4 regions of the Clostridium lapidicellarium genome follow, and region 2 is predicted to be linked to each of the others. Evidence: riboswitches for the same ligand, from Rfam matches in the RefSeq annotation. Region 2 holds a riboswitch; each other region holds the start of a gene.

Region 1 (7,710 bases), on a different contig from region 2:
TACCCTTTTTCAATTGCCTTTGCTGCTCCGCCCAGCTCATCTATCTTATTTATATATTCCATTGCCTTTTTCTCTGTCTCATCCGTCAGAGCTTCTACATAATAGGAACCTGCCAGAGGATCTATGGTATCTGGTACTTCACTTTCATAAGCTATGATCTGCTGTGTTCTAAGTGCAACTCTTACTGAATCCTGGGTAGGAAGTGCCAGTGCTTCATCTTTTGAATTTGTGTGAAGGGATTGTGTACCTCCAAGTACAGCTGAAAGCGCCTGCAGAGTAACTCTTACTATATTATTATCAGGCTGCTGTGCTGTAAGAGTGCATCCTCCTGTCTGTGTATGGAACCTCAATTTTAACGATTTAGGATTCTTAGCATGAAATCTCTCTTTCATGATCTTTGCCCATATTCTTCTTGCTGCCCTGAATTTAGCAATTTCCTGGAATAACCCATTGTTTGCATTAAAGAAGAATGACAGCCTAGGGGCAAATTTATCAACGTCAAGACCTGCTTTTATGGCCGCTTCCACGTAAGCAATTCCATCTGCAATCGTAAATGCAACTTCCTGTACGGCAGTGGAACCTGCTTCCCTTATGTGATACCCTGAAATGGATATTGTATTCCATTTTGGAAGATTCTTCGAGCAGTATTCAAATATATGTGTGATAAGTCCCATAGATGGTTGAACCGGGAATATATACGTTCCTCTTGCCACATACTCTTTCAAAATATCATTCTGAATAGTGCCCCTTAATTTTTCAGGAGCTACTCCCTGCTTTTCTGCTACAGCTATATACATAGCAAGCAATATTGAAGCCGGAGCATTTATTGTCATGGAAGTACTTACTTTATCCAGTGGTATTCCATTAAAAAGTGTTTCCATATCTTTAAGAGAATCTATGGCAACTCCAACTTTTCCAACTTCACCTTCTGCAAGTTCGTGATCGGAATCATAACCTATTTGCGTAGGCAGATCAAAAGCTACACTAAGTCCTGTCTGGCCCTGCGACAAAAGATATTTATATCTCTTGTTTGATTCCTCTGCAGTAGCAAAACCTGCATACTGCCTCATTGTCCAGAGCTTACCTCTGTACATAGTAGGCTGAACACCTCTTGTATAAGGGTATTCTCCTGGAAATGAAAGTTTTTCATTATAGTCTAAATTCTGTACATCTTCAGGTGTATAAAGTCTTTTAACTTCTATACCCGATGTGGTTTTAAAGGATTTCTTTCTCTCTGGGAATCTAGTAACTGTTTTTTTAAGAGTTCCCTCTTCCCACTCTTTTTTCTTGGCTTTTACTTCATTAACTTTTTCTTCCTTAAACATTTTCTAACCCCTTTTCTTTATTCTTCTGGACTTGATTTATCAGTTTTAAATTTCATGCTGCCAGTTTCCTGGAATCTTTCATGCCAGGATAACGCTTCCTTGAGCAAAACTGGTGTATGAATATTCTTGCCTTGACATGCTCTTTTAAAATAATCTTTAAGAAATGGTCTGTAATAAGGATGGCTGCAATTTTCTATTATGACTCTAGCCTTTTCTTTTGGAGACAACCCTCTTAAATCGGCTACACCCTGTTCTGTAACTATTACATCTACATCATGTTCCGAATGATCACAATGAGGTACCATTGGAACTATAGAGGATATTTCACCATTTTTAGCAACTGATTCCGTCGTGAATATGGATATATAGGAACTCCTCGTAAAATCTCCTGAACCGCCTATTCCGTTCATCATTCTGGAACCCATTATCTGACTTGAATTTACATTGCCATATATGTCAGCTTCTATGGCCGTATTCATAGCTATTACCCCGAGTCTTCTGATTACTTCAGGATTATTGCTTATCTCTTCAGGTCTCAATATGAGTTTCTTTCTGTACTCATCGATTTTGTCATAAAATTTTTTCTGTCCCTCTTCAGAGAAAGAAACAGATGTAGCAGAAGCCACTGAAATCTTGCCTTCATCCATCAAATTGAACACTGAATCCTGTGCAACTTCAGTATATATCTCCAAATTATTAAATCTGGATTCTTTCAACCCTGCAAGTACTGCATTTGCAACAGAGCCAACTCCTGACTGGAGCGGCAGCAAATTTTCGGGAAGTCTTCCCTGCTTAACTTCATTTTCAAGAAAATCTATTAAATTTCCAGCCATTTTTCTGCTTGTTTCACTTATTGGTGCCACTTTTCTAATATTATCTTTTATATCACTGAAAACTATACATTTTATCTTATCGGGATCGACTTCTATATAATCCGTACCTATTCGGTCTGCCACGTGAGTTATAGGTATGGGCTGTCTATAAGGCGGTTTCTCAGGGATATATATATCATGTGTCCCTATAAGCGAAGTTGGCTGAGTTTCATTTATCTCCACAATCACAATATCTGCATCTTTAACGTATGTAGGTGAATTTCCCACAGATGTAGTTGGTATTATATAACCTTCTTCAGTTATACCTACGGCTTCAACTATGGCCACGTCGATTTTACCCATAAATCCATAGTCTACCATTTGAGGTGACATGCTGAGGTGGGCGTCTACATAATCTATTTTACCTGCATTGATAGCATTTCTTACATCCTTGTGCGTCTGATATGGAAACCTTTTTTTGATTGCCCCAACTCTGGCTAGTTCTCCATCCAGCTCATCACCTACAGAGGCACCTGTGTACAAATTGATTTTAATTTTCTCGCCATTTTTTATCCTCTTTGCCAGTGCCATAGGTACCGACTTAGGATAACCTGAAAACGTAAAACCGCTGGTCCCGACAGTCATACCGTCCTTGATAAGTTCAGCAGCATCATTAGGTGTACCTATACGTTTTAGAAGCTCTTTATTTTTTATCCTATCCGTAATCATACTATCCCCTTCTCTATTAAATAATTAACATAATTATATTATTTATTAAATTTTTTAATTTATACTCTATGTCCTCCCTTCCTTTTTGATCTGGATATGTATAATAGAAAAACAAAAAACGGCCCAAGTACATTGAAGAATATACTCACGCCGTTACTTTCATTACTTTCATATAAAGGTCTTACCCTTATATCGTAATAAAATGGCTTTTTTATTTTTATTTTTTATTTACATCTTTTACTCAATATTATTTTATACCTTTCGTGGCAATTTATCAATACCGCTATAAAAGATTTTTTTGCCATTCCAAAATAATTATCTTCTATATCCGATACAATTTCCTTGATATTATTCAAATTCTTCCCTATCAATAATTCTTTAGCATATTTTTTCGCAGTATCAGTCACAAAAGAGCATTCCATGTCCTGTATTTCACCAGAATACCTGTTCACAATGATCCCTATGACAATTTCATTGTAAATTTCGGCTGCTGTTATCCCCTTCGGAAGTTTTGCATACCCAGTAATAAATACATTATCTTTTTTCAAAAAACATACCCTCCCCCCAAATATATACTGCTATAAAACTCAATTTAATGAATTTAAAGCATAACATCTCTTCCTTTCCCCGAAGGAATCAACATATATATATTAGGCAGGCTTCCTGGCTCAGATTCATCTTACTCCTTGGTCTTCCCAGATTTATATATCCAGTGACATAATAAAGTTTCATCCTCCATACAGTAGCGTGGACTGCAGTATTTGACTTTTCCTTTTACTTATTCTTAAATAACACCTAATTTAGATATTCAATTTTAGTGGTTCTCTATATTCTCTCTATCTCAAATTTATCATTATCGTAGTCTACTCTTATTTTACAGCCTTCATAAATGTCACCTTTAATTATCTTCTTGGCAATAGATGTTTCAAGCACATTTTCCATATATCTCTTTAAAGGTCTGGCTCCATAAACCGGATCATACCCTTCTCTTGCTATAACGTCTTTAGCTCTATCGGTTATTTCTATATAGATATTCTTATCCTTTAACCTGTTTTCTATATCCTTCAAAAATATATCTATTATGGATTTAATCTCCACGGTGTTCAATGGTTTGAACATTATAATATCGTCAAGCCTGTTTAAGAATTCTGGTTTAAACTTCAATTTCATGTCATTCATCACTTTATTTTTTATATCTTCGTCTATTCCCGCAGAACTCTTGTTCTCAAGCAAATAGCTGCTCCCTATATTGGAGGTCATGATTATAATGCAATTTTTAAAATCAACTACCTTGCCTTGATTATCCGTAAGTCTTCCATCGTCAAGTATCTGTAGAAATATATTAAAGACGTCGCTGTGTGCCTTCTCTATTTCATCAAACAATATTACACTATAAGGCTTTCTCCTGACTGCCTCTGTAAGCTGACCTCCCTCCTCATAGCCAACATATCCCGGAGGAGCTCCTATAAGTCTGGAAACGGAATACTTTTCCATATACTCCGACATGTCTATTCTAATCATATTATCCTCACTATCAAATAAAGCTCTGGCAAGAGTTTTGGCTAGTTCAGTCTTTCCCACTCCTGTAGGACCTAAAAATATAAATGAACCTATGGGCCTCTTTGGATCCTTCATTCCCGATCTTGCCCTTATAACAGCATCAGAAACAGCCTTGACAGCTTCCTTTTGTCCTATGACTCTTTTTGAAAGTTCATCTTCCAGGTTAATAAGTTTTTGCCTTTCTCCCTCCACTAATCTAGACACCGGAATTCCCGTCCATTTAGATACGATCTGAGATATTTCCTGTTCCGTAACTTCTTCCTTCAACATGGCAGTCTCATTGTTTTCCTTTATTGTATTTTCTTCTTTCTCTATTTTTCTCTCCAATTTAGGTATAGTTCCATATTTCAATTCCGCAACTCTATTCAAATCATATTCTCTCTTTGCCTTTTCAATCTGACCCCTTGCTTCATCCAGCTGTTTCTTCAAATCCCTGACACCGGTTATATTTGACTTTTCCTTTTCATATTTGGCTGTAAGTTCATTGTCTTTATCCTTCAAATCATTTAGTTCTTTTTCCACTGTCCTGAGTCTTTCTACAGAAGCTTTATCTTTTTCCTTGGACAGCGCTTTCTTTTCAATTTTCAACTGAAATAATTTTCTTCTGACATCATCCATTTCAGTAGGTACGCTGTCAATCTCCGTCCTTATCATAGCACATGCCTCGTCGATCAAATCTATGGCTTTATCCGGAAGATATCTGTCAGTTATATATCTGCTGGAAAGCTTTGCCGCTGCCACTATGGCAGAATCATGAATTCTTATGCCGTGGTATATTTCAAATTTTTCTTTAAGGCCTCTCAATATAGAAATGGAATCTTCAACACTGGGTTCATCTATAACCACCGGCTGGAATCTTCTCTCAAGTGCTTTGTCCTTTTCTATATATTTTCTATATTCATCAAAAGTAGTGGCTCCTATACAGTGAAGTTCTCCCCTTGCAAGCATTGGCTTTATAATATTTCCCGCATCCATAGATCCTTCCGTCTTTCCGGCCCCAACTATATTGTGAATTTCATCTATGAAGAGTATTATTTTTCCTTCACTCTTTTCCACTTCTTTTAAAACAGCTTTTAACCTTTCCTCAAACTCACCTCTAAATTTAGCCCCGGCAATTAAGGAACCCATATCCAGGGAAAATATTACCTTGTTTTTCAGTCCTTCAGGTATATCTCCTCTTATGATCCTCTCCGCCAGTCCTTCCACTATGGCAGTTTTCCCCACTCCCGGCTCTCCTATGAGCACAGGATTATTTTTAGTTCTTCTTGAAATAATTCTAATTACTCTCCTGATCTCATCATCTCTGCCTATTACAGGATCAAGCTTGTTCTTTTTAGCTTCTTCAGTCAGATTTCTTCCATATTTGGTCAAAGCATCATAAGTACCTTCTGGATCCTGACTATCAACTCTTTGATTGCCCCTGACCTGAGACAGTGCTTCCAAAAATCTGCTTTTTGTTATATTAAATTTTTGCAGTATCATATCCACATCCCGGGAATGAACTTCCATAATGCCAATCATCAGATGTTCTACACTTACATATGAATCCTTGAATTTCCTAGCCGTGCTCTCTGCCCTTACAAAAACATCTTCAAATCCCCTCGTAGCATAGAGGGAACTACTTTGTGCACTTTCTCCAAGCACTTTTGGCATTTTATCAAGGACATTCTTCGTATTATCCACAAGTGATTTCACGTCTACAGACATTTTCCCGAATATGTTCGGAATCAAACCATCTTTTTCAAATACCAATGCTGAAAACAAATGAATTACATCTATCTGCTGATGATTATATCTCACTGCTATAAGCTGTGCCTCATTTATCGATTGCTGTGCCTTTACTGTAAGCTTATTTATATCCATAATAAATATTTAGTGTAAAACTTAAATAAGTGTTTACACTTATCCTCCTCTCCAGTTTATTCTACTTTAATATTATTATATATTAATTTATTATACAAAAATTACCCACAAAATCAATATACCACTTTGCAGGTGCATAAATCATCTCAATGCATATTTTTCTTTTAAATTTATGGCAAAAGTAAAATATTTAATTGATTCTCTCACATTGTTTAACTTGTAATACATCTTCCCCATTTCCATATATCTTTCATATATCCTTCTGCTGCTTCCAAACTTAAGAAGATTGTCTAAAGAAAGATTCATACACATCTCTCCCTTTGCAAAATCTCCTTCTTTCAATAATATCAGAGCTTTGTAATAATATGCTTTCTCTATAAAAGTTATATCATTTAAATTTATAGCACAATCCAAAGCCTTATTGCATAGAGTATGTGCCTTCTTTAAAATTTTATTCTTCATCAGTATATTTACATTTACAAGCATAAAATGGTCCAATTCCCTTACATTGTCTCTTGGATATATCTCCAGTGATTTTTCTACACAATCCAGTGCACTGCCCTTCTTACCTAAATTAAATAATATTCGGGCATAATCAACCATTGCTTCAGATTTGCCTTTTAAATCGTCTCCATAAAGTTCATATACTTTTTTTTCATACCTGCCAAATTTGGTTATGTCCATTTTCAACGAAAGTATGGCAAGCATATGATAGATCCGTACATTTTCTATATCTTCCTGCATTGAATCTGAATCCATCAAATCCATAATTTTCGCTGCCAATTCATATGCTTTATCATAATACTGCATTTTGATATAACAGTTAGCTTCATAATACATAGCTTTTAAGAGGCACTCGCCATATCCCTTTTCCTGACAAATTTGAATCACCTTGTCATAATAATTCAAAGCTTGAGAAAATTCTCCGTAGACATAAAAATATCTGGCAATATCCATATAATAAATCGAACTTCCTCTATCGGAAAAACATTTCTGCAAATAATCATAATAATTTGAAATTATAAATTGCAACTTTCCAAACTGTTTTTTATCTAAATAATAATTAAAAAGCATATGCATTATGGTAAAACATAAGTCTACATAAGAGTAATCCTCCGCAAATTTCAAATTATATTGAAGCAATTTTTCATAATTTTCTCCCGGGGAACCTTTAGATATGTCTTTTATATTTTTAATTATCTGGCTTTTAACATCCTGCTTTAAATATTCAACATCAATTTCAAGTTTATTCGACACAAATTTTAAAACCCACTGTTCCGGTTTTATTTTATCATTTTCTATGCAGCTCATTTTTGAAACAGAAATCTTGTCGCCACACAATTTTTTTAGGGTATACCCCTTGTATATCCTGGCTCTTTTAATTTTTTGCCCAGTAGAAAGTATTTCCATAATTCTCACCT
Region 2 (7,710 bases):
TATACTATGGGCTTTATGTCCAGAGCCTCGCCCAGAATGCCGGACAACTTTCCTATACGTCCGCCTTTTCTGGCATATTCCAAAGTGCCGAAGACAAAAAAGAAATGCATCCTTTTCTTCATTTCAGGTATGCAGTGCACAATTTCACTAAAACTTTTCCCCTGATCCATAAGTTTTCCACATTCCTTTACAATTACACCCTCGCCCAGGGAAGTGGACTTGGAATCATAAACATATGTGGATAACTTATCATGTTTTTTGCTAACCATTTTCAAAGCATTATATGTACCGGAAAGTCCGCTTGAAATTGTAACAGCTATCACATGGGTGTAATTTTCCCTCTCAAATCTATTGAAAGCACCTTCCATATCATCCAGCGAAGGAAGAGATGATTTGGGGATTTCATATTTCATATTATCATATACTTCCCTGGGAGTAATTTCAATTTTATCTACATACTCCCGATCTCTATATATAATTCTAAAGGGCAATACTTCTACATTATATTTTTCTATGGTACCTTCATCTATATCACAGGCAGAATCCGTCAAAAGTGCAATTTTTTCCATCATGCTCATACCTCCACTCCTCGTATTGATTTAAATTATATCATACTGCGGAAAAAATATTCAAATTTAAAAGCAGCGAAGGGCTTTTCGCACAGCCCCGCCTGTATCTGCAATACAGTATGGAATTAACTGTTCTTCAACCGATGATTGCCCGGCAGCTTATCTTACATTCAACCAATAATTGCCCACTTGAGAGCTTACAGCTACTTGTCCAAAACTGCCGGAAGCTACCGCACTCCATTCTGGAAACTACCCAGCCGCTGCTGTGAAATCTGACGGAAACCGCCTGATTGATGGAAATCGCCGGGAATCGCCCTCAGCATCGGAAAACTGCTTCACAGTGCTGGTACCGAAACCGCTCCTGCTGAAACTACCGGCAGCATCGGAAACTGATGGGAAGCGCCTGCAGTGCGGGAAGCTGCCATAGTTGAAGGAAATTTGCCGGAAATCACCATGGTTGACGGGAAATCGCCTCTCGTCGTTCACGTTTTATTCATAAGTTTAAGACGAAATTTGTACAATTCTGCATATCTACCTTACTTGAAATACCTGAAATTGCACTACATTTCAGTAAGGATAGCTTGACCTTGTGAGCTTTCAGAGATCTGTTGAAATTTGTTCACAGTTTATTCATGACCCCCGGGGGTCATGAATAAACTGTGAACAAAATTTGTCCCCTCGCTTTTGACATTGCAAAGCAGAGGGGACAAAATGTCAGTCAGATTTTGAAGGAGTCAAATGCTTCCAAAAATCTGTCAATATCTTCTTCTGTATGTTTTACACTCAAAAATACGGCTTCAAACTGCGAAGGTGCGATGTAAATGCCTTTCTTTATCATATGGGTGAAGTATTTTGCAAAAATACCCGTATCGCATTTTTTGGCATCACTGTAATTTCTCACTTTGGAATCTTTAGTGAAAAACAGCGAGAACATGGCGCCGCACCTGTTTACAACCACCGGGACATCTTTGTCCCTAGCTATTTTTCTAACTCCATCTACCAACTTTTGGCCGAGCTTTTCAATTTGAGTATAGTACTGGGGGCTGCTGTGAAGTTTTTTCAGGGTTGTAAGGCCTGCAGCCATTACAATGGGGTTGCCGGACATGGTGCCTGCCTGGTACACAGGACCGACAGGAGATAGCTTTTCCATTATGTCCTTTCTTCCGCCGTAGGCTCCACAGGGAAGTCCCCCACCTATGATCTTCGCCATGGTCGTGAGATCCGGTTTTATTTTATAGATGCTCTGGGCGCCTTTGTAGGCAACTCTGAATCCGCTCATGACTTCATCGAATATGAGGAGGGAGCCGTATTCATCACATAACTTTCTGAGAGATTTCAGGAATTTTTCATCTCCTGGAATTACACCCATGTTGCCTGCTACGGGTTCTACTATGACTGCGGCAATTTCACTGCCCTGCTGCCTGAATATATCTTCTACGCTTGAAATATCGTTGTACTGGGCCACAAGGGTGTTCTTCACACTACTTTCAGGAACGCCTACGCTGCCCGGAATGCCCTCCGTCATAACTCCAGAGCCCGCTTCCACGAGGAAGTCATCAAAATGGCCGTGGTAACAGCCGGCAAACTTTATTATCTTGTCTCTTCCAGTATAGCCCCTGGCAAGCCTTACGGCACTCATCGTGGCCTCTGTGCCGGAGTTAACCATTCTGAGCATTTCCACGTTGTCTACGGTAGTACATATATATTTTGCAAGTTCCAGTTCAAGTTTAGTATTGGCACCAAAAGATATGGCTTTTTCGCAGGTGTCCCTTATAGCCTTCACCACGTCTGTATCACAATGTCCCAGCATCATGGGACCCCAGGAACAGACAAAATCTATATATTTATTTCCATCTTCATCATATAGATAAGCTCCCTTTCCACTTTTTATAACAGGCGGGTTCATGGGAACGTCCTTGAAGGCCCTTACAGGGCTGTTGACACCTCCGGGCATATACAATTTGGATTCATTAAATATATCGTCATTTTTCATTTTCACTTATCTCCCTATCAACAAAATATTTTATTTATAAGTTCCATATATTCTTCTTCTCTGCCTTGGAATTTTCCTTCTTTTAAAGTATTTATGGCTCTATTTATATACACTTTGGCAGTGCTCTCTATCATAGTCCTTACAAGCTTTTCATTGTCCTTGGTATATCTTTTGTTTTTAAAGGTCTTTATCCTCTTTTCGCATATCCTGCTGCCAAAGTTCTTTATCTTCTGTATTTCAGGGGAAATTTCATCTACTGCCTGCCATTTAACAAATTCATCTATATACTCGTCTATGATATATCTGTATTTTTCCATTTTTTCTTTTCTCATTATCTTGTTGTTCTGGTCAATGACACTTATGCTGTCTATGTCATACAATTCAACATTCGGAAGTGTTTTTACATTCTTGTCTACATCCCTAGGTACCGCAAGGTCAAATACGAGCAATTTTTTGTCCGGCAGTTCATCTTTTGAAATCACAGTATGCGGTGCAGAAGTGCAGCTTATAATGCAGTCCACATTTTTGTAGTAATCTTTCCTCTCTCTGAATGTTATGAACCTAATCCAATCATAATTTCTATAAAATTCATCCACCTTGGCCATGTTTCTCACTGCCACATAGACAATTTCCGCATTTAGGGAATTCAAGTATTTAAGAACAAGCTGTCCTATTTCACCAAAGCCCAAAATCATGTACCTTTTCATTTTCTTTTTTTCTGCTTCTCTAACTGCTATGGAAGGTACGGACACGGGGATCTTGTATATCTCACAGACACTTTTGAATTTTTTGCCGCAGGTTACGGCATTTTGAAACATCCTCTGAAGTTGTCCATTTATGGTTTTAGCTTTGAGGGCAGTGCTGTAGGCGGTTTTAACTTGTCCCAATATTTGATCTTCTCCCAAAATCTTGGAATGAAAGCCGCAGCATACCTCCATGAGATGCCTGACCGCATCTTTGTCCTCTACGTAGAATATATATTTTTCAAGTTCTTTGTCCCATCCTAAACGGTCAAATACACTCCGGATCAGAGCTTCCCTCTCAAGATCGGAGCTGACATATATTTCTGTCCTGTTACAGGTGCTTAAAATCAATACATTTCCTGTAACATCATATATACTTTTCAATTTATCAACAAGTCTCGCCGATATAATAGAAAATTTTTGTCTTATTTCAATATCACAGTCACTTTTTACTCCAATAAGCTGTATAATTTTTATCACCTCCATAATAAAAAAGATCCCTTTAACCAAGCTGATAAAAGGATCTTCAACAATCAATCATACATCATCACAAAAATAATTCATCAATATGCAGGCCCCCTCTATCACTTGTAGAGTTAAAGGTGCAAAGTACAGGCAGGTCTTCTGACTTAAGAGTCATCATTTAAAATACGCCTTCCCCGTTTCCAAGTGGCCCATATAGCTTAAACTCGTCTAATACAGCTACAGGATAGTTCAGGATTTTCACCTGATTCCCCTTTAATTATTTGTATTTAAACCTTGTACTTATTATTAAATTTCAATTTAATTATAAACACTATGGATAAAAGATTCAACTTTATTTTAAAATTCCCTTCAAATCATACAGCGACTGGGAATTCATTTCCCCGGGATTTACGGTTTTGCCGACGGATGTGGTATTTTTCCACTGATTTTCCGGGACAAGTTTTCCGTTTTTTTGAACCCAGCTCATTATATCCTGTGAATTTCTTCCCATTCCACCCGTGAGTACATATCTTACCTCACCTTTTTTTACAAGTTCTTTAAACTGGCTGAGGGAAAGTATCTTATCGGAGCCTGTGAACCCGCCGAGAGGCATTATACTCCTGCCGCTTTTAATTATCATTTCGGCAGCGGCATTGGAACTGGATACTACGAGATCATATTTTTCATTTTTAATATGACTGTCGAGAAAACTTATCAGTTCTTTACTGTCGTTTGAGGATCCAAATCTATTCTTCATTCCGGTATTTCCAGAACCTGTATCTGACGACAGAAGCTCCAATCCTGCAGCAGGCATGCTGCCATTTACGCCATGAACCACAGCTGCCGCAGAACCTATGGAAGGTGTCACAAGTATCCCTGCAAATGCAAGAGAGGCAAGTATCTTTGCAAAACCTGCGTTTCCCGCCCTGTTCTTGTAAATTACAAGCAGTGCAGATGAAGCAAAACTCAGTACGGCCGCCGCTATTATAATACCCTTCACTGCTGCAGATATGGAAGAGTAAAAATAAGACAGCATCATAAGGTGCAGTGCCCCCTCCACAACAAAGGATGCAGGCAGAAGCATGGATTTAACTTTGGAACCGTCCCTGTAGAGTTTCCACATTGATACAAGGCCTATACCAGATAAAGCCGCAGCTGGCGGTGCCATCATGGTCAAATAGTACTGGTGGAACAGCCCTTTTGTATAACTGAAATATATAAATTCCGGCAGAAGCCACATCATCCAGAGAATCAAATCCAATTTTTTTCTGTTGTCAAATGGGATTTTCAACTTTTCCACTATTGCCGCGGCAATAAAGCCCAACAAGGACAGAGGCAGGAACCACACTATCTGATCTGAAAGTATATTTTTCGAAAACAATCTTGTAACGCCTGCTTCTGTCTGACCTCCGAAATTTCCTGAAAGTCCATTTCTGCCCATCTGCTGTATGCCTTTCTTATTCTGACCCGCTCCCTGAGGCATTTGCATCTGAGGGCCGCCATTTTGCTGGCTGCCGTCCTTAAAATTGCCGCCGGAGCCTCTTTGAAACCCACCATTTGGAGGCACATTCTGCGCACCTGAAGGGTTTCTATCTTTCTTAAAATAGGCCATATTTCCTCCCTGTCTGTTTCCGCCGGGTCCGCCGCCCATGCCTCCGCTGCTGCTCAACCTCTCGATTCCATTGTGCCCCAGTATAAGATCCATAACCGTATTATTCGTACTGCTGCCTACAAAAGGCCTGCTGCCGGCAGGAACCAAATCCACGGCAGCTGCCCAGGAAAGTGACACAACTACGAGTACAGCAGTACCTATAACAAGGTGTTTGACTTTCTTTTTCACGGGTGCAGCTGCAGAAATCAGGTAAGTTATGTATACGGCGGGAATAACCATATAAGCCTGCAGCATCTTTATGTTAAAACCCACACCTACAAGTACAAGACTTATGAGAAGATATTTGAATTTACCCTTTTCGGCCGCCCTGGATAAAAACATGCAGGCAAAGAGCAGTACCATGACCAGCAGATTATCTACGGTGTTATTCCTGCTCGCAGCTACAAAAACCGGAGTAACTGCAAGGCACAATGCAGAAACAAGCGCCGCGGCTTTCCCAAAAGACCTTTTAACCATGTAATACAATATCACGACAGATACAACTCCTGCCAGGGTCTGGGGAAGCAGTATGCTCCATCCGCTGAATCCAAATACCCTGGCAGAGAGGGTCTGTATCCAAAATCCCAGGGGAGGTTTGTCAATGGATACAAAACCGCCGGGATCGGAGGAGACGAAAAAGAAATTCTTGAAATTTACAAGCATGCTCTTCACACCTGCCGCATAGTATTCATTTCCGTACCCTTCAGCACCAAGGTTTGCCAGATTCAGCACTGCCGACAGAGCCATCACTGCAAACAAAGCAAGTTTTTCTTTTACAAATTTTACGCTCTTCATAACTTCACCCCTCAATTAAAAACCCATATCTTATATGACAGAAAATTTATCATCTGGGCTGCAAATGTTACAATCACCTTTGATATATATACGTTAAGAGCAAATCTATCCACTAAAAATTTCATAAAAATCACTGTTATAATAAGCGACACTATATTTACAACAACAAACTGCAATATTTCATGAACAATATTCTTGTCCGGATTATCGTATTGAAAAGTCCATTTCTTGTTAAATATAAAGCTATTTGCCACACCGCAGCTGTAACCTACAACCTGGCTTACGGTGTAATAAAGACCGATTATACTCTGGCACAAGGTAAACACCAGGAAATCTATTATGGTATTAAGTACACCGGTGGCAGAAAACCTGCTCAGCAATTTAAGCTTTCCATTGAAAATAAAATCCACGGTTTTTATCAGCTGACTCATAATTTCCTAATCTCCCCTTTTATTTACTATGTTTTCAATAATATAATTGGGTCTTCCCCTGCATTCATCAAAAATTCGGCCTATATACTGGCCTATCATGCCCATACAGGACAACACAATTCCAAACATAATCAGATCGACAGACAGCAGGAACTGAAAATTCACCAGTTTCAAACCCTTTGCCGCAAAATCCACAAGATCTTTCACCAGCATGATCATGCCTGCGAGAAATGATACCCCACCCAAATATCCTGATATTACAAGGGGTTTATAGGAAAAAGACGTTATACCGTCAAAAGCCAGTTTGAACATTTTTTTTAGGGGATATTTAGTGTCTCCTGCAAATCTCTCCTGTCTTACAAATTCCACATATGTCTGCCTGTATCCAATCCAGCTGACAAGCCCCCTTACATATCTGTTCCTTTCCGGCAGAGAATTCAAGACATCACACACTTTTCTGTCTATAAGCCTGAAATCTCCAGTATCTACAGGAATATCAATGCTGGTCATGCTCTTTAGGATCCTATAGAAAGCGCCGGCGGTAAATTTTTTTATGAAGGATTCACCTTCTCTCTTTATTCTCTTCCCATAGACCACATCATATCCCTGTTTCCATTTTTCAATCATCTTGAGCATTACTTCAGGCGGATCTTGAAGATCCGCATCTATTACAATAACTGCTTTACCGCTGGAAGTCCTCATTCCTGCGGTTATGGCAGGCTGATGTCCAAAATTTCTGGAGAAGTTAACAAGCTTGACATTCACATCCTGACTGCAGATTTTCTCTGCCTTTTCACGGGTTTTATCCAAACTTCCGTCATTTACAAATATAATCTCATAGCTTTCAGAAGTGGTGTCCATGATTTTCTTAAGTCTTTTATAGCTCTCGTCTATTACCATTTCCTCGTTATACAGAGGTACCACCACAGAATAAACAATTTCTTGCCGCATTTTTTTCACCTCAGTTTTGTAGAAATTAAATTGATTATTATAATTTTGTAGTTTCAACCTTAAAAAAGCCTTAAAAATAAACCATATCCTTTAAAAATCTGTATTTCTGGCG
Region 3 (7,710 bases), on a different contig from region 2:
TGCATCTATTACGGAAACTTTAACATGATCTCCTTCGGACACTACCTCTGAAGGATTTTTTATTCTCTTCCATGAGAGCTGGGATATATGCACTAGACCCTCTACACCGCCTAAATCAACAAATGCTCCAAATCCTGTGACTCTGCTGACAGTTCCCTCCATCTCATCACCTTTTTTTATATTGTTCCACAGCTGTTCCGCTTTCTTTTCAGCCTCCAATTGTTCAACTTCTTTTCTTGACAGCACAATATTATGTCTATTTTTATCCAGTTCAATCACCTTTACAGTCAGTGTCTTATCTAAAAAGTCGCTTAGATTTTTTACATATCTTATTGAAAGTTGAGATGCCGGTATAAAAGCTTTAAAATTATAAAGATCCGCCAGTACCCCTCCCTTTACCACTTCTTTTACAGTCACGTCAAAAGTCTCACCATTTTTAAAGGAGTTTTCAATCTTATTCCAGCCTCTTATTTCATCGGCCTTTATCTTTGAAAGCATCAATTTATCTTCGCCTTTGTTAAGTTCCACTATATATACGTATATTTCATCTCCGGCTTTTAAAAGATCTTCCATGTTTGCATTTTCATCACTACATGTTTCACTCTTAGGCAGCACTCCATCCACCATATATCCGATATCCACTACAGCTTCTTTATCATTTACGGAAATTACCTTTCCCTTTACTATCTCTCCATTTTTTACATTTCCCATAGTTGAATCAATTTGATCAATAACTTCATTCATTGAATTTACTTCTTTATCACTAGCCATTAAAATATCTCTCCCTTTCATTCATACTCACATTATTATACATAGTCAACAGTTATATTTTAACACATAATAGCTGTAAAACTAAACTTTAACTGCAATTTTCGATAATTATCACATATTTTTGACCTGATTAAAATTCATGCAGTCCAAATATCTTTATAACTTCTGTATCCCAAAACCGAATCCGCATTTTTTATTGCTCTTACAATGGCCCTTTCCACAACCTTGGCAGCCAAAAATCCGGCTACACTCAAATCCGACTTTACTTTTCCGGTAGCCATGGTAAATATAGTATCTCCATCAAACATAGAGTGGGCGGGTCTAATAGCTCTTCCATATCCATCCTGGGCCATGGACGCCATTTTATTCATCTCGGATTTTGTAAAATCACCATTGGTAACAACTACTCCAATAGTAGTATTCCCGCTAAACATATTTTTTTTCTCCGAGTACATATTTAACATTACCTTTTCTGTATTCACAAAGGACTTTTTATCTTTCCCCAAAGCACCTGCTATTATACTTCCGCTTCCACTGTCTATTATATCTCCAAGACAATTTACTGCAACTACTGCACCAATTTTAAGATCTCCTATTTGAAGAGCGAAAGAACCAAGTCCTCCCTTCATGGCATATTCATCTCCGAGTATCTTACCCACAGTTGCCCCCGTTCCTGCACCTACACTGCCATTTTTGCATAAATTCAATTCGGAATTTATACACGCTTCATATCCCATGGACTTATCAGGCCTTATCCTATAATCGCCTATATTCAAATCAAACAGTACAGCTCCACAAACTATGGGAACCTTTGTAACACTCACATCAAATCCTATGCTTCTTTCCTCCAAATACTGCATCACACCACCTGCCGCATCCAGTCCAAAAGCACTGCCACCCGTAAGAACTACAGCATGTATTTTATCCACCAAATTAACAGGATTCAATAGATCCGTTTCACGTGTACCTGGAGAACCACCTCTAACATCCACTCCCGCAGATGCACCTTTTTCACATATAACTACGGTACAGCCTGTAGGTCCTTTTAATTTTTCTGCATTTCCTATTTTTATCCCACCTATATCATTCAGCAAAATTTCCCTCATTTTTAACCTGCACCTCCATATTATATTATAAAACCCCAAGCTGGTAAAAGCTCAGGGTTGATTTTACACTTGATTTAATTAAAAACAAGTCTACTTATGTCTTATTTTAAAAACGGCAGTAACAACAGATGCCGTAATAAGCACGGATAAAATCATTTCTGGTATTCCATTTGTAAAGGCCACTGCCAATATACCCTTTTTAGCCGCACTCAAGCTTATATTCAATGCTTTTGAATAAGGCTCCAGATATATAAGATATATCATTCCCAGTACACCAACCGTATTTATCAATGAACCGGCTGCAGCAGCTATACCTACAGAAAAAACCCTTCTCTTTATTTTTATAGCTTTAAATACATAATAGCTTCCTATTCCTATAAGCACTCTCGGTAAAACCGATACCAGAGGGTTCATAAATACAAAAGAAACAGGTGAAGGTGTAGTTATAGACTGAATCACACTGAATATACCAAAAATAAGCCCCACCATGGAACCTACCAACGGTCCCTCCAAAATAGCACCTATTATAACTGGAATATGCATTATAGTAGCTTTTACCGGTGGAATAGGTATAAAACCAAGTCCTGTTACGCCAAGTACGACAGAAATTGCAGATAACATGCCGATTATAGTAATCTTTCTAACGGTCAGCTTTGACCATTCATTAACTTGTCTTTCCATAATTTTCCTCCGTTGTTATTCATTACGATATAACACGGAAACCTCCTTCAAAAAAATTTTAGTTCAGTTTTTTTATAAATACCGACGATTTTATTCTATCACTTTTATCAAAAAGTTCAATAAATCAGTTAAAAAAAACACAATATCTTTTAACCCCTGCGTATTGGGAATCCCCCATTAAAATATTCCTCGGGATACAATAAATCTATAACTTTACTTCTGCTGCACTTTCCTTTCTCCATAAATACATCAGGTATCCCGCTCAAATTTACCCTTATATTCTCCAGTGGAAATATATCACATATATTATCTATACACTCTGCCGCAGAATTATTTCTTGATTTTTTTATATATTCCAATATGTTCTTCCCCTTTAGCCAACCCGAGTTTTCATATTCTTTGTCATAATTCAATATGGTGCATTTCAGTTTATGTTTATCGCTGCCGGATATAGAGGACATAAAAAAAGTTTTAACCATAATATCGTCTATAGGCAGACTATACCCCGCAAAAATTATATGTTTTGCATTTTTCATAAGAAGTCCCATTTCAGTCTTAAGTTCTTCTAAAATAGGGGCATTTCTCTTCTTTGAAAGGCTCTGTATTATGAGATTCATATCATATGGATAAGTTATCTGGCCGCAGTAGGGACATTCTATGGCACCTCTCTCATACAACTTCTCCTTCTCAGTGGTGTATTTCCAATTTTTCTGAAGAGGTTTTAAAATGGACGGTCCAAAAATTTCGGTAGACAGCCTATCCCATTTTTCTGCAAAGCTTATTATCGATTTGCCGCATTCAGGACAAATCCTAGTTCCAAACATACCGTGTGGAAATAGTATTTTCCCTATTCTTATTATCCTAGAAGGATAATTATAATCATTTATGCTCTTACATTGAGGCTCATCTGTAACATAACATATACCTGACTCACCATCATCCAGCTGGGTAGAAGATATCTGGGTTCCAAAATCATCGTAAAGCTGTAATTTTAAGCCATCTTTCAATTTAATCGGATTCTGGTTTCTCTCCTTGTGTACATTAAATAGATTCCAGAGAATTACAGGATCCCAGTTAAAAGATATTATGGCATAGGAAAAAAGATAAAAACGTCTTGTATTTCTCTTATAATTTCTGTTTTCAAATGCCTGTGCTTCTTCTATCATGAGATCAGTAAGCACTTTTGCAAACTCATAATAAGGTTCCATTTTTTCTCTATCCGTGTAACCTGGAACATTTTGAATGCTAAATCTCTCCAATTCTTCAATAATCAAAATAAGGCATCTCCTAGCTGCCTTGACCCTCTCTGCCCTCAAAAATTGTGTTCTTCCATTTACAAAAGCATTGAATCCCATATTGTTGTCAATAAGTTGATCAAGCAGGGTGAAAAGTTCATGCATATTGATCTTGTTATTTGTATTTACTATGGCTTCAAGGGCCCTTAAATCATATATCTCTGATATTTTTGAATCTTCAATCAGATCCTCAACAATCAATTTTTTAAAGGCACCGGCCAGTTTTTCGTTTTTCCCTTTCAAAAAAGAAAAATCGCCTCTACTAATTTTTGAAATAAGCTGCATCAACTCCTTGGTTGCATGGAGCCCCAGGCTTTTAGTTGCACCGGCTCCCCAGAGTATAACGGTTTCAGGCCAATATTTCTCAGACATGATCTTATCCTTCCTTTCAGAAACACTTGATATTATTATAAACCAATGTTACAATATTTAAAATATAAAAAATGCACCTATTTATCCATGACAAACAAGTGCATTTTTAAAGGGATTAGATATGTTTAAGTTAACACCAACATATATAAAAAGGGACTTCTTTTGGAAGTCCCTAATTACCACACTACAAAACTCTGTCACTAAAAATAACAGCAGTATTACAATTGATAAATCCTTCCCTCCGAAAGATTACTACATACCTAGACACAGGCAGGTCTCCTGACTATCGGTTCATCCTTTTTTCCCTTCCCAGAAACTTTCCAGTGGAATCCAAAATCGTCACCTTATACAGTAGCGGGGGCTGTAAGGGTATCTCACCCTATTCCCTTTTAATTATCAACTAAACCTTATGCCTTTTTATTAAGTTATATTCTATATTATATACTTACTGTCCATATTCGTCAAGTGAAATTTTTTTACATTCACGTTTTTTACTTAAGTCCCTCTTCATAGGACTGTATCATTTTCTTTACCATCTGTCCTCCGATGGATCCTGCTTCTCTAGATGTAATATCTCCATTATATCCATTTTTCAAACTTACTCCTACTTCTCTAGCTGCCTCCATTTTAAATCTATCAAGAGCTTCTTTTGCGTCTGGAACTAAAGATTTTCTTCCATTGCTTGCCATATTAATTCCTCCTTTTATCCACATAGATTTTTTATTGAAGTATTTTATTAATTGTGTATTTAGAGTTTATGCATTTCGTAATTTTATAAACTATTAAATTAATAGCAAATATGAAAAAATCACTGAAATCTTGTTAAAAATTCCAGTGACAGTACATCATTTTTTATTTTCTAAAACATTCTTAGCTTGTCCAATAGTAAGAGGAAGGGTATCAACTTTTAATACTCCATCTTTCTCCAGTATTTCAACAAGATGGGCTACTCTTGGAAGCCTTAAATTAATTTTCCGAATAAGCTCCTTCTGATTAAATACTTCCTTGGTAGTGCCTCCCATCACAATACTTCCCTTATCCAAAAGATACACTGTATCAGCTAAAAGGGGAACTGTATCTACATCATGTGTTGCAAAGATCAGGGTAATTCCAAGTTTTTCATTTATTGAATCCAAAAGCTTAATTAATTTATATACCCCTCTTGGATCAAGAGCTGCGGTAGGTTCGTCCAATACCATAACTTGAGGTTTCATCGCAAGAACACTTGCGAGAGCAATCCTCTTTTTCTGTCCTCCGCTTAAATTATGCGGGCTCTTATCATCATATCCTGTCATTCCAACCACTTTTAATGCCCATGCTATGGTATCCTCCAGCTTTTTTCCCTTCATTCCCATATTTAAAAGTCCATAGGCTATTTCCTGACGAACTGTGGAATTAAAAAGTTGATCATCGGAATCCTGAAATACCATACCTACCATCTGCCTTATTTTGACCAAGTTTTTTTTGCATACCTGCAGTCCGTCTATTGTAATAGTACCTGATTTAGGTTTTGAAATTCCATTAAACAGGTGAAAAAGTGTCGACTTGCCTGCACCATTTGGTCCTAGTATTGCCACTTTCTCACCTTTTTCTATCTTCATATTAACATTTCTAAGTGCCATGCTGCCGTCACCATAGGCATAGCTGACATCATCCACTTCAATAAGTGACATAAATTATTCTCCTTTAAATAAATATATTTACAAGAATTAAAACCAACAATAAAACCGCTATTAAAATTCCAAAGCGAAAATCTTTAACCGGAACAGGATAAGTAAAAAACTTGGCTTGTTTACTATCTTCGTTATATCCCCTCGAAAGCATGGCATTATAGACTCTCACACTTCTATCCAGGGATTCTATCATGACATACACCGCTATTTTTCCTGTATCTTCTATGCGCCTCAGCCAGCTGGATCTATCTCCCATACGGCTCAGTTGGGCGTGTCTCATATTTTTTCCCGTATCCTCAATTATGAATATATACCTGTACATCATATCAGCCAAATCTATTATAATTGAGGGAACTTTAAGTATCCTGAGTGTCTCAAGTATTTCAATCATAGGAGTGCAAAAGGAAAGTATACATGCCAAGCTAACTGCTGCCATTATTCTGAGCATCAACAAAATTCCAAGTGATAGTCCCTCGCTGTATATGTTCAAATGATAGGCTCCAATGGGAATATAGGTCAAAACAGTTTCCCCATTTGTAAAAAGTACACTTACAAATACAAGCCATGCTATACTAAATGGTATTAAAAGCCTTTTTATAAGCCTCTTCCAGGGAATACCCAAAGTATAATATCCAATTATAGACAGTACCCACAAAAACACTATGAGGTACCATTTGGAAAGAAAAGTTGTTATTACAATTGCACTTAGAAACAATACGGTCTTTACCCTTCCGTCCAAACGATGTAAAAAACTTTTATTTTTAGATATCCTTCCAAATGAAGATAGTTCCATAATTCATTCTTCCTCTAATTAATTTTTATCTTTGCTGGATTCGCCAAACAATTTTTCCCAATGATGTCCTACTATCATACCCGCAAAAAAATTTGCCACGGAAAAAGCTCCCACCTGTGCATCTCCAGGAAGTTCGATAAAAGGCTTGTGCTTACTAGAAGCCATGGTATTTACCTTGTCATCTGTACCTCCACCTTCCATCTTATGATTTACCATATATTTCGACGCTCCAAATATGAAGACAAATAAAATTATCATAACTATTAACATAACACGGGTAAAGCCATCAAAAAATTTAATACTTTTTCCCTTATTATTTCCATTTTTTGTATTACCATTTGATTCCATAATTACTTTGCCTCCTTTTCTCTGAGCACTCCCGGCAACAAATCTGGACGTCTCTTTACCATGGCCTCGAGAACTAAGGCTGTAAATATAGCTTCCGCAATGGCTAAAGGTATTTGTGTAGGTCCATACCCTAAAAAGAATATCATCCACTGTTTCATCAAAGGAACATGTCCATGTAAACTTATTGCCAATTCCAAGGCAGCCACCAGATAAGTAACTATATCTCCCACAAAACCTGCTACACCTGCTGCAAGCCAAATGGGGCTCTTAAAATGCCGCAAAATTTTCCAGCACAGATATCCCAAAATACCCGCCGATATACCCATTGAAAAAGTGTTTGCACCAATAGTGGTTATACCTCCATGTCCTAAAAATATAGCTTGAAAGAACAATACAATAGCTGAAATCACACCTGTAGCCCAGGGCCCAACAACAATAGCAGCTAAAGCTGTGCCACAGGGATGAGAACAGGAACCTGTTACGGGAACGGGAATATGCATACATGATATAACAAATACAGCTACTCCCATCATTGCTAAAAATGGTTTATAATACAAATTTTCCTTAGCTCTTCTTTTTATTTCTTTAATACCAGGCACCATAAACACGGCACTTATCGCATACCATGTTCCCCATGCCTGCGGTGATAAAATACCATCTTCAATATGCAT
Region 4 (7,710 bases), on a different contig from region 2:
TAAAATAAAGAACCACGCTGTGACTATTTTTCTTCTACTGTGGTTTCGAATATTATCCTTTATTTATGCAGTTTATTGTGTAAAATATAATTGAGGTGAAATTTAATATGTTCTCTGATATGAAAATAGAAGACAAGAACAGCAAATTTGCATATATACAGATAAGGGATTACATAAAGGGCATGATACTGAGGGGACTGCTCAGGGCAGATGAAAAGCTTCCCTCATCCAGGGAAATGGCCTCAATGTTAAACATAAGCAGAAACACAGTAATGTATGCTTATGAATTTTTACAGGATGAGGGTTTTGTTTACATAAAAAAAGGCAGGGGTACTTTTGTCTCAGATGTAAAGGTAAGTACCCAGGAAAAATGGGATATAGACTGGGAAAATAAAGTAAATGCATATGGGAAACTTTCGGAGAAACTGGATATAATCAAACATGAGACAAAATGGAAAAGAGGGATGATATCTTTCAAAAGTATAGCTCCGGATGAAAATCTTTTTAATATAGAGGAATTTAAGAAATCTTTTTTAAACCGCATGTCTATAGAAGGGAAAAAAATACTGAATTATGGATATGCCCAGGGATACAAGCTTTTAATAGAATATCTCCTTAAATATATGGAAAATAAAGGCGTGGATATAAAAGGCAAGGATATACTTATAACAAATGGTTTTACTGAAGGATTTGATCTGGTACTGTCCTGTCTTACAAATAAAGGTGACAGCATACTGTGTGAAAATCCCACCCATAACACGGCTATTAAGATTATGAAATTACATGGACTCAATATAAAGGGGGTGCAGATTGGAAGGAAAGGTGTAGATCTAAATGAACTAAAAGAAAAATTAAAGAAAGAAAAATTCAAGATTTCCTATTTCATACCTTCCTATCACAATCCTACGGGCATTGTAATGCCTCCAGAGAATAGGGCAAAGTTGTATAATATACTTAAAGGCTGCAATGTGCCTATAATTGAAGATGGTTTTAATGAGGAGCTGAGATATTCAGGTGCCCATGTGCTTCCGATAGCTGCTATTGCAGGAAAAGGCAATAGTGTCATATACATAGGAAGTTTTTCAAAAGTCCTGTTTCCGGGGATAAGGATAGGATGGATATTGTCAGATAAGGTGCTTACGGGATACTTGGAAAGTATCAAGAGGGCGAGAAATATACATACTTCTTCTCTGGATCAGGCAATTTTCTATGAGTATCTGCAAAGCGGGGATTTTAATAAATATATCAAAAAAGCCAGAAGAATATACAGGGAAAAATATGAATTTGCATTGAAGTGTGCCAAAAATTATATACCCAGCAGGGAAATACTCGGTGAAGGAGGGATGCATATTTTTATAAAATTAAAGGGAATAAATTCCAGACAACTTTTAGAAAAATGCTGCAGGAAGAATGTCATATTTACTCCAGGAGATATATTTTATGTGGATGATAAGGGGCAGGACACTTTGAGGCTTGGCTTTTCAAGAGTTAGTAAAGAGGATATAAAAAAAGGTTTTAGTATAATTGGAGAAGAAGTTAGAAATTTGGGAGGCATATAATTGAGAAAATTATCGCAAAAAACACTTTACAGTGGAAATTGGATTAAATTGAATGAGATAACTTATGAGGGAAAGAGTCATGAGCAGTTGAAATGGGAAAGCATAGAAAGAACCAATACTACCAATACAGTTGTCATAATAGGAAAAATGGTTCCATCTAACAGATATATACTCATAAAGCAATATAGACCTGCCATAGACAACTACATTATTGGATTTCCTGCAGGACTTGTGGAAAAGGGCAGTTTGCCTGAGAATGCACTGAGAGAATTAAAAGAGGAAACAGGTTATACGGGGAGGGTCAAATCTGTAGGTATTTCCCTATATTCCAATGCTGCCCTGCTTACAGACAGGATAAGAGTGGTAAAAGTTGAAATAGATGAAAATCTGGAGGAAAATAAGAACCCCAAACAGAATTTAGAAGCAGCAGAGGATATAGAGGTAATTGCACTGAAGAAAGAGGAGCTGAAACATTTTTTCCTGAAGGAACAGGCAAATGGAACTGCTATAGCCATGGGACCGTGGTATGTTTTCTTTGGAATGGAAGGTATATAGCACAGATCACAGGCCGTTTGAAATATACTTGTGGTTATGATATATTTTTATCATGAGTAAACTATAATCTGAAATTGCAGGTGTAATTATGAAGGATTGGCTTTTAAAAAAGGATAATTATATTCCGCCAAAGGACAAGGATAAATTTATAGATAAAAGCATTTTTTCTATATTACATCTTTTGTCCCTTATTAAAAGAAACAACAGAAGTGAAAACAGCCTTTTATACAGTTTGAATCCCATAGTAAAACTATTTTTTACTATTTTATGTATAATATTTTTGTCTTTATCCAAGAGCTTTTATTATGTACTTTTGGTGGATGTATATTTTTTGCTTATATTGAGTCTCTTGGATATAGGGGAGATAAAAAAAATATTGATTGTGAGTGCAGCTGTACCGATGTTTACTGTTGTAATGCTCATACCTTCTATGGTTATGGGTAATGTAAGAAACAGTGTTTTGCTCATATTAAAGATAGCTGGGACTATAATTTCTATAAACACCCTATCTTATACTACCAAATGGCATGACATGATAAGGGCCTTAAAAAAGTTTTTCATACCGGATATTTTTATTTTGGTTTTTGACATAACTTTAAGGTATATTTTTATTTTGGGAGAGTTTGCTTTGGACATGTTTTATTCTCTTAAACTCAGATCCGTGGGAAAGAATAATCACAAATATTCTTCCATTTCAAAACTTATGGGAGGTCTGTTTTTAAAATCCAAGGAAATGGGGGATGAAATGTATTCTGCCATGGAATGCAGGGGATTTACGGGAGAATATGTATCTCATAGTAAATTCAAATTTAAATTTGCAGATTTTCTATATTCGGCGGCTGGGATTTTTATAATAGGTATGTATTTTTACATAACTGGAATGAGGTTGATATGATAGAGCTTAAAAATGTATTTTTTAAATATAAGGATGAAGAAGTTTTAAAAAATATAAATCTCAAAATAGGACAGGGAGATTCTATAGCACTTATAGGTGCCAACGGCAGTGGAAAATCAACTCTTTTAAAACTGTTAAATGGCATAATATTCCCTTCGAGCGGAGACTATTATTTTAATAATGTACTGATATCCAAAGATAAATTGGAACAAAGTGATTTTTCCAAAAAGTTTCATAAGAAAATGGGATTCGTGTTCCAAAATTCCGATGCACAGCTTTTTTGTTCAAATGTATATGAAGAGGTGGCCTTTGGTCCGAGACAAATGGGAATGGATGAGGCTGAAGTGGAAAAAAGAGTGAATGATTGTTTGAATCTTCTGAATGTAAAGGATCTGGAAAATAAGGAACCTTACAATATAAGTGGAGGGGAAAAAAAGAGAGTCGCCATAGCCTCTGTACTCGCTCTTAATCCAGAGGTACTGGTTTTAGACGAACCCATGAGCGGAATAGATCCCAAGGGTAAAAAGTTTTTAAATGATCTGTTTAAAAAATTGAACGGGGTTGGAAAAACTATAATATGTTCTACCCACGATTTTGAATATGTGAAGGGACTTTTCAGACGTGTATTGGTGTTTTCGGAAGATCATCGCATAATAAGAGACGATGCTTACAGCAGGGTGATACAGGACAATGATTTTTTGATAAAATGTAATATTAAATGACTAAATTGGTTGACATAAAAAGTGTAGTATAATAAACTTAAAGTTATAATTGAATAGTTATAGGTTAAAAGGGAATGCGGTTAGATTCCGCAGCAGCCCCCGCTACTGTATTTGATTGTGAGTTATGGATCATAAGCCAGAAAACCTGCCTAACAAATTGTTTTTGCTTTCGGAGGGAAAGAAACTTTTATTACGTTTAAATTTTTAGTGTAAACTGGATTTTTATGTTAAAAGCGATGAGCTCTAAAGCTCGTCGCTTTTGTTCTTAAAACAGTATTAGAGGAGTGGTTATGGTGACGAAAATTATGATTCAAGGTACGGGTTCTTCTGTAGGTAAAAGTATAATTGTTTCTGCCCTTTGCAGGATATTTAAACAGGATGGATATTCAGTATGTCCATTTAAATCTCAAAATATGTCGTTGAATTCCTATATAACTTTGGATGGAAAAGAGATGGGCCGTGCCCAAGTGCTTCAGGCCTATGCTGCAGGACTGCAGCCGGAAGCGTATATGAATCCGATACTATTAAAGCCTACTTCGGATAAAAAGTGCCAGATAATAGTAAACGGTAAAGTATATGGAAACAGCACAGCTATGGAATACCATAATATGAAGCTGGAGTTTAGGGACATGCTTAGAGATCACTTTAAAAAGTTGGAAGAAAATTTTGATATAATAGTGATGGAAGGTGCAGGAAGTCCTGCGGAGATAAATTTAAGGGATAGGGACATCGTGAATATGGGTATGGCTGAAATAGCAGATGCTCCCGTTCTTTTGGCCGGTGATATAGACAAGGGAGGAGTATTTGCCTCTCTTGCAGGTACAATGCTGTTTTTTAATGAAGAAGAGAAGAGAAGAGTTAAGGGAACAATAATAAATAAGTTTAGGGGAGACATAGATATATTAAAACCTGGGCTCAAAATGCTTGAAGATGTTATCAAAGTACCCTGCCTGGGAGTTATACCTCATTTTAACCTGGCACTGGAAGATGAAGATGCGGCGGTGCAATTCAACAAAAAAGTTACGGCACCTATAGATATAGCTGTAGTAAAACTGCCACATATTTCTAATTTTACAGATTTGGATGCCCTTAAAAGTGAAGATGATGTTTCTGTGAGATTCATAACTTCTGTGGAGGAATTTGGGAATCCGGATTTGCTTATAATTCCCGGAAGTAAAAATACCATAGAAGATTTAATTAAAATCAGGAAATGCGGTCTTGAATCCTGCATTAAAAAATACAGCAAAACTGGAATTGTAATAGGAGTATGTGGCGGCTATCAAATGCTCGGCAAAACCATAAGTGATCCCTATAAGACGGAAACTGACGTCGGGGGGGCGGATGGAATAGGTCTTCTGGATATAGAAACTGTGTTTGACAGGGAAAAAGTCACTACTAGAGTAAAGGCCGTAAGTGATATGGATTTCCCGTTTATAGATAAAAATGGATCTTTGGAAAAAAAGAAATTGAATGTGTATGGATATGAAATTCATATGGGAATATGCAAATATGGCATAAACGCCGGGCCGCTGTTTGAATTTACAGAGAAAAACAGAAAAAAAGTTCATATGAAAGATGGAGCTGTGAATACAGCCCAAAATGTTTTTGGAACTTATATACACGGTGTTTTTGACGCCGTTGATTTTAGAGAATATATTTTAAACAGAATAAGACAGAACAAAGGACTGAGCTATAAAAAATCCAAAATATATGAAAACCTCAGAGAGGGCGAAATAGAGAAACTTGCCCATATAGTACGAAGAAGTCTTGATATAGATAAAATATATGCTATTATGGGCATCAAATGATAGATATGCTTAGCAAATACCAGAAGGAGGGATTAATTTGCCTTTTTCCCTTGTATATATAAATATTATAGATCTCCTTGCAGCAGTTGTACTGGACTGGATATTTGGAGACCCGGGTTGGTTCCCGCATCCTGTCATATATATAGGAAAACTTATATCCTGCTTAGAAAAGAAAGGAAGAAAAATTTGTAAAACAAATGGCAGTTTAAAAGCTTTTGGAGGGTTGATAGTTTTAACAGTAGGAGCTGTAAGTTTTATTGCACCGTTTGTATTACTTGTGATTTTGAGAAGACACCTGATTTTATATAATTTGGTGAATACATTCATTATCTGTACGACTATTTCTGCTAAATGCCTGTCGGTGGAAGCCAAAAAAGTTTATTTTGCTTTAAAAGAAAAAAATATTGAGAAAGCGAGGCTGAAGCTCTCTTACATAGTTGGCAGGGATACTTCTAATTTAAGCAGCGGAGATATAATAAGGGCAGATGTGGAAACGGTAGCTGAAAATACATCCGACGGAGTCATAGCACCACTTATATATGCGGCTGTATTTGGGGCACCTCTTGCTATGCTCTACAAGGGCATAAATACTATGGACTCAATGCTTGGATATATGAATGAGAGGTATAGATACATAGGATTTTTCCCGGCTAAAATAGATGATGTATTTAATTTTGTACCTGCTAGAATCACAGGGGTGCTTATGTGCATAATGTCCTTTACAGTAAGGGGGAATCCAGTAAAAACCTTTAAGATAATGATAAGGGACAGGAGAAACCATAAAAGCCCCAACTGTGCATATCCCGAATCTGCAGCAGCAGGAGCTCTCGGAGTACAGCTCGGCGGCACTAACATTTATTTTGGCGAGGAAGTGTATAAGCCAACCATAGGAGATAAGCTTGTTGAATTGAATTTTGAGCATATAAAGTATTGTATAGATCTTATGTATTTTACAGAAGTACTCATGATGATTTTAATGGCACTGGTGATCCAGGCCGTTTAAATAAAAATAAGAGTTGGGACGTGTGTATAATGGAGCATGGCGGAGATGTATATACAGAGGGTATTTTAAAGGGAAGAGAACTTCTGGATTTTAGCTCTAATATAAATCCTCTGGGAGTACCCTCCAGTTTCAAAAAAAATGTAGATGAAGCACTGAAAAATGTAGAAAGATATCCGGATGTTGAATATAGAAAAGTAAAATATATCATAAGGAAATATTTGGATTTTTCAGAGAACTATTTTGGAAATAACAAGTGCAATGGAGAATTGAGCCTGGATGACAGTGACATCGTACTTGGAAATGGGGCTTCTGAAATAATAGATCTGGTTATAAGCTGCTTTAATAGTGTCTGCATAGTAGTACCTTCTTTTATAGAGTATGAGAAAGATGCACTAAAATGGGGCTGTAGTGTAAGTTATTCCAGCTTGACTGATAACATGGATTATGATTATGAAGATATTAAACTGAAAATTAAAAATGCAGATGCTTTGATTTTGGGAAACCCCAATAATCCAAATGGAGGTATAATAGATAAGGACAAATTTTATGAGATTGTGAATTTTTGCAATAAAAATCATAAGACGATAATTATAGACGAGGCATTTGTTGAATTTACAGGTAAGATAGGCTGCAGCTTTTTAAGAGAGATGAAACAGTTCAGATGTATTTTTATTGTAAGGGCTCTTACAAAGTTTTTTGCACTGCCCGGAATAAGATTTGGCTACGGTGTTTGCAAAGATGTAAAATTAATGGATAAAATAAGGACCAAGCAAAATCCGTGGAATATAAATTGTTTTGCAGAGACAGCGGCTGAATATGTTCTTCAGGATGAATGCTATATGGATAATTCTTTGAAGTGGATTGAAATGGAAAGAAAATTTATGCTGGAGAGTTTAAAGGCAATTCCCGTTGTAGAAAAGACATATGATACTTACAGTAATTTTGTACTTTGCAAACTGGGAGATATGAGTTGTGAAAAGCTGTATAGAAAGTGTTTAAATGCAGGTATACTTATAAGGAAATGCAGCAATTTCAGAAAATTGGATGATAGGTTTATAAGGCTGGCCATAAAAGACAGAAGCAGAAATCAGAGATTGCTGAGTGTGCTGGGAAATATATAGCTTAGGGGGATATTGAGATTGAATGAAAGACCATTTGAGAATTATTC

The links. Region 2 has a riboswitch for cobalamin ahead of hemA (glutamyl-tRNA reductase). Riboswitches for the same ligand answer to the same signal wherever they lie in the genome.
Region 1: linked by a shared signal. The riboswitch ahead of AB8S09_RS12420 (DUF3870 domain-containing protein) and the one ahead of hemA (glutamyl-tRNA reductase) in region 2 are both predicted to bind cobalamin.
Region 3: linked by a shared signal. The riboswitch ahead of AB8S09_RS09725 (hypothetical protein) and the one ahead of hemA (glutamyl-tRNA reductase) in region 2 are both predicted to bind cobalamin.
Region 4: linked by a shared signal. The riboswitch ahead of AB8S09_RS08510 (cobyric acid synthase) and the one ahead of hemA (glutamyl-tRNA reductase) in region 2 are both predicted to bind cobalamin.

Annotation. Positions count from the first base shown of each region.
Region 1 covers NZ_JBGFFE010000021.1:41,832-49,541, reverse strand. The annotation lists gene AB8S09_RS12430 (acyl-CoA mutase large subunit family protein) at 1-1,325, opposite strand, end outside; gene scpC (succinyl-CoA:acetate CoA-transferase ScpC) at 1,343-2,866, opposite strand; gene AB8S09_RS12420 (DUF3870 domain-containing protein) at 3,091-3,414, opposite strand; cobalamin riboswitch at 3,503-3,680, opposite strand; gene clpB (ATP-dependent chaperone ClpB) at 3,692-6,289, opposite strand; gene AB8S09_RS12410 (helix-turn-helix domain-containing protein) at 6,431-7,699, opposite strand.
Region 2 covers NZ_JBGFFE010000017.1:41,373-49,082, reverse strand. The annotation lists gene AB8S09_RS11280 (DegV family protein) at 1-569, opposite strand, end outside; gene hemL (glutamate-1-semialdehyde 2,1-aminomutase) at 1,288-2,562, opposite strand; gene hemA (glutamyl-tRNA reductase) at 2,580-3,791, opposite strand; cobalamin riboswitch at 3,904-4,082, opposite strand; gene AB8S09_RS11265 (glycosyltransferase family 39 protein) at 4,123-6,216, opposite strand; gene AB8S09_RS11260 (GtrA family protein) at 6,228-6,647, opposite strand; gene AB8S09_RS11255 (glycosyltransferase family 2 protein) at 6,654-7,598, opposite strand.
Region 3 covers NZ_JBGFFE010000013.1:9,168-16,877, reverse strand. The annotation lists gene rpsA (30S ribosomal protein S1) at 1-771, opposite strand, end outside; gene AB8S09_RS09735 (P1 family peptidase) at 909-1,877, opposite strand; gene AB8S09_RS09730 (ECF transporter S component) at 1,968-2,558, opposite strand; gene AB8S09_RS09725 (hypothetical protein) at 2,708-4,225, opposite strand; cobalamin riboswitch at 4,479-4,650, opposite strand; gene AB8S09_RS09720 (alpha/beta-type small acid-soluble spore protein) at 4,717-4,914, opposite strand; gene AB8S09_RS09715 (energy-coupling factor ABC transporter ATP-binding protein) at 5,071-5,898, opposite strand; gene cbiQ (cobalt ECF transporter T component CbiQ) at 5,912-6,691, opposite strand; gene AB8S09_RS09705 (hypothetical protein) at 6,710-7,039, opposite strand; gene AB8S09_RS09700 (energy-coupling factor ABC transporter permease) at 7,042-7,710, opposite strand.
Region 4 covers NZ_JBGFFE010000010.1:43,125-50,834, reverse strand. The annotation lists gene pdxR (MocR-like pyridoxine biosynthesis transcription factor PdxR) at 108-1,559, shown strand; gene AB8S09_RS08525 (NUDIX domain-containing protein) at 1,560-2,114, shown strand; gene AB8S09_RS08520 (energy-coupling factor transporter transmembrane component T family protein) at 2,203-3,009, shown strand; gene AB8S09_RS08515 (energy-coupling factor ABC transporter ATP-binding protein) at 3,006-3,731, shown strand; cobalamin riboswitch at 3,756-3,898, shown strand; gene AB8S09_RS08510 (cobyric acid synthase) at 4,025-5,539, shown strand; gene cbiB (adenosylcobinamide-phosphate synthase CbiB) at 5,604-6,542, shown strand; gene AB8S09_RS08500 (pyridoxal phosphate-dependent aminotransferase) at 6,572-7,663, shown strand; gene AB8S09_RS08495 (NAD(P)-dependent oxidoreductase) at 7,682-7,710, shown strand, end outside.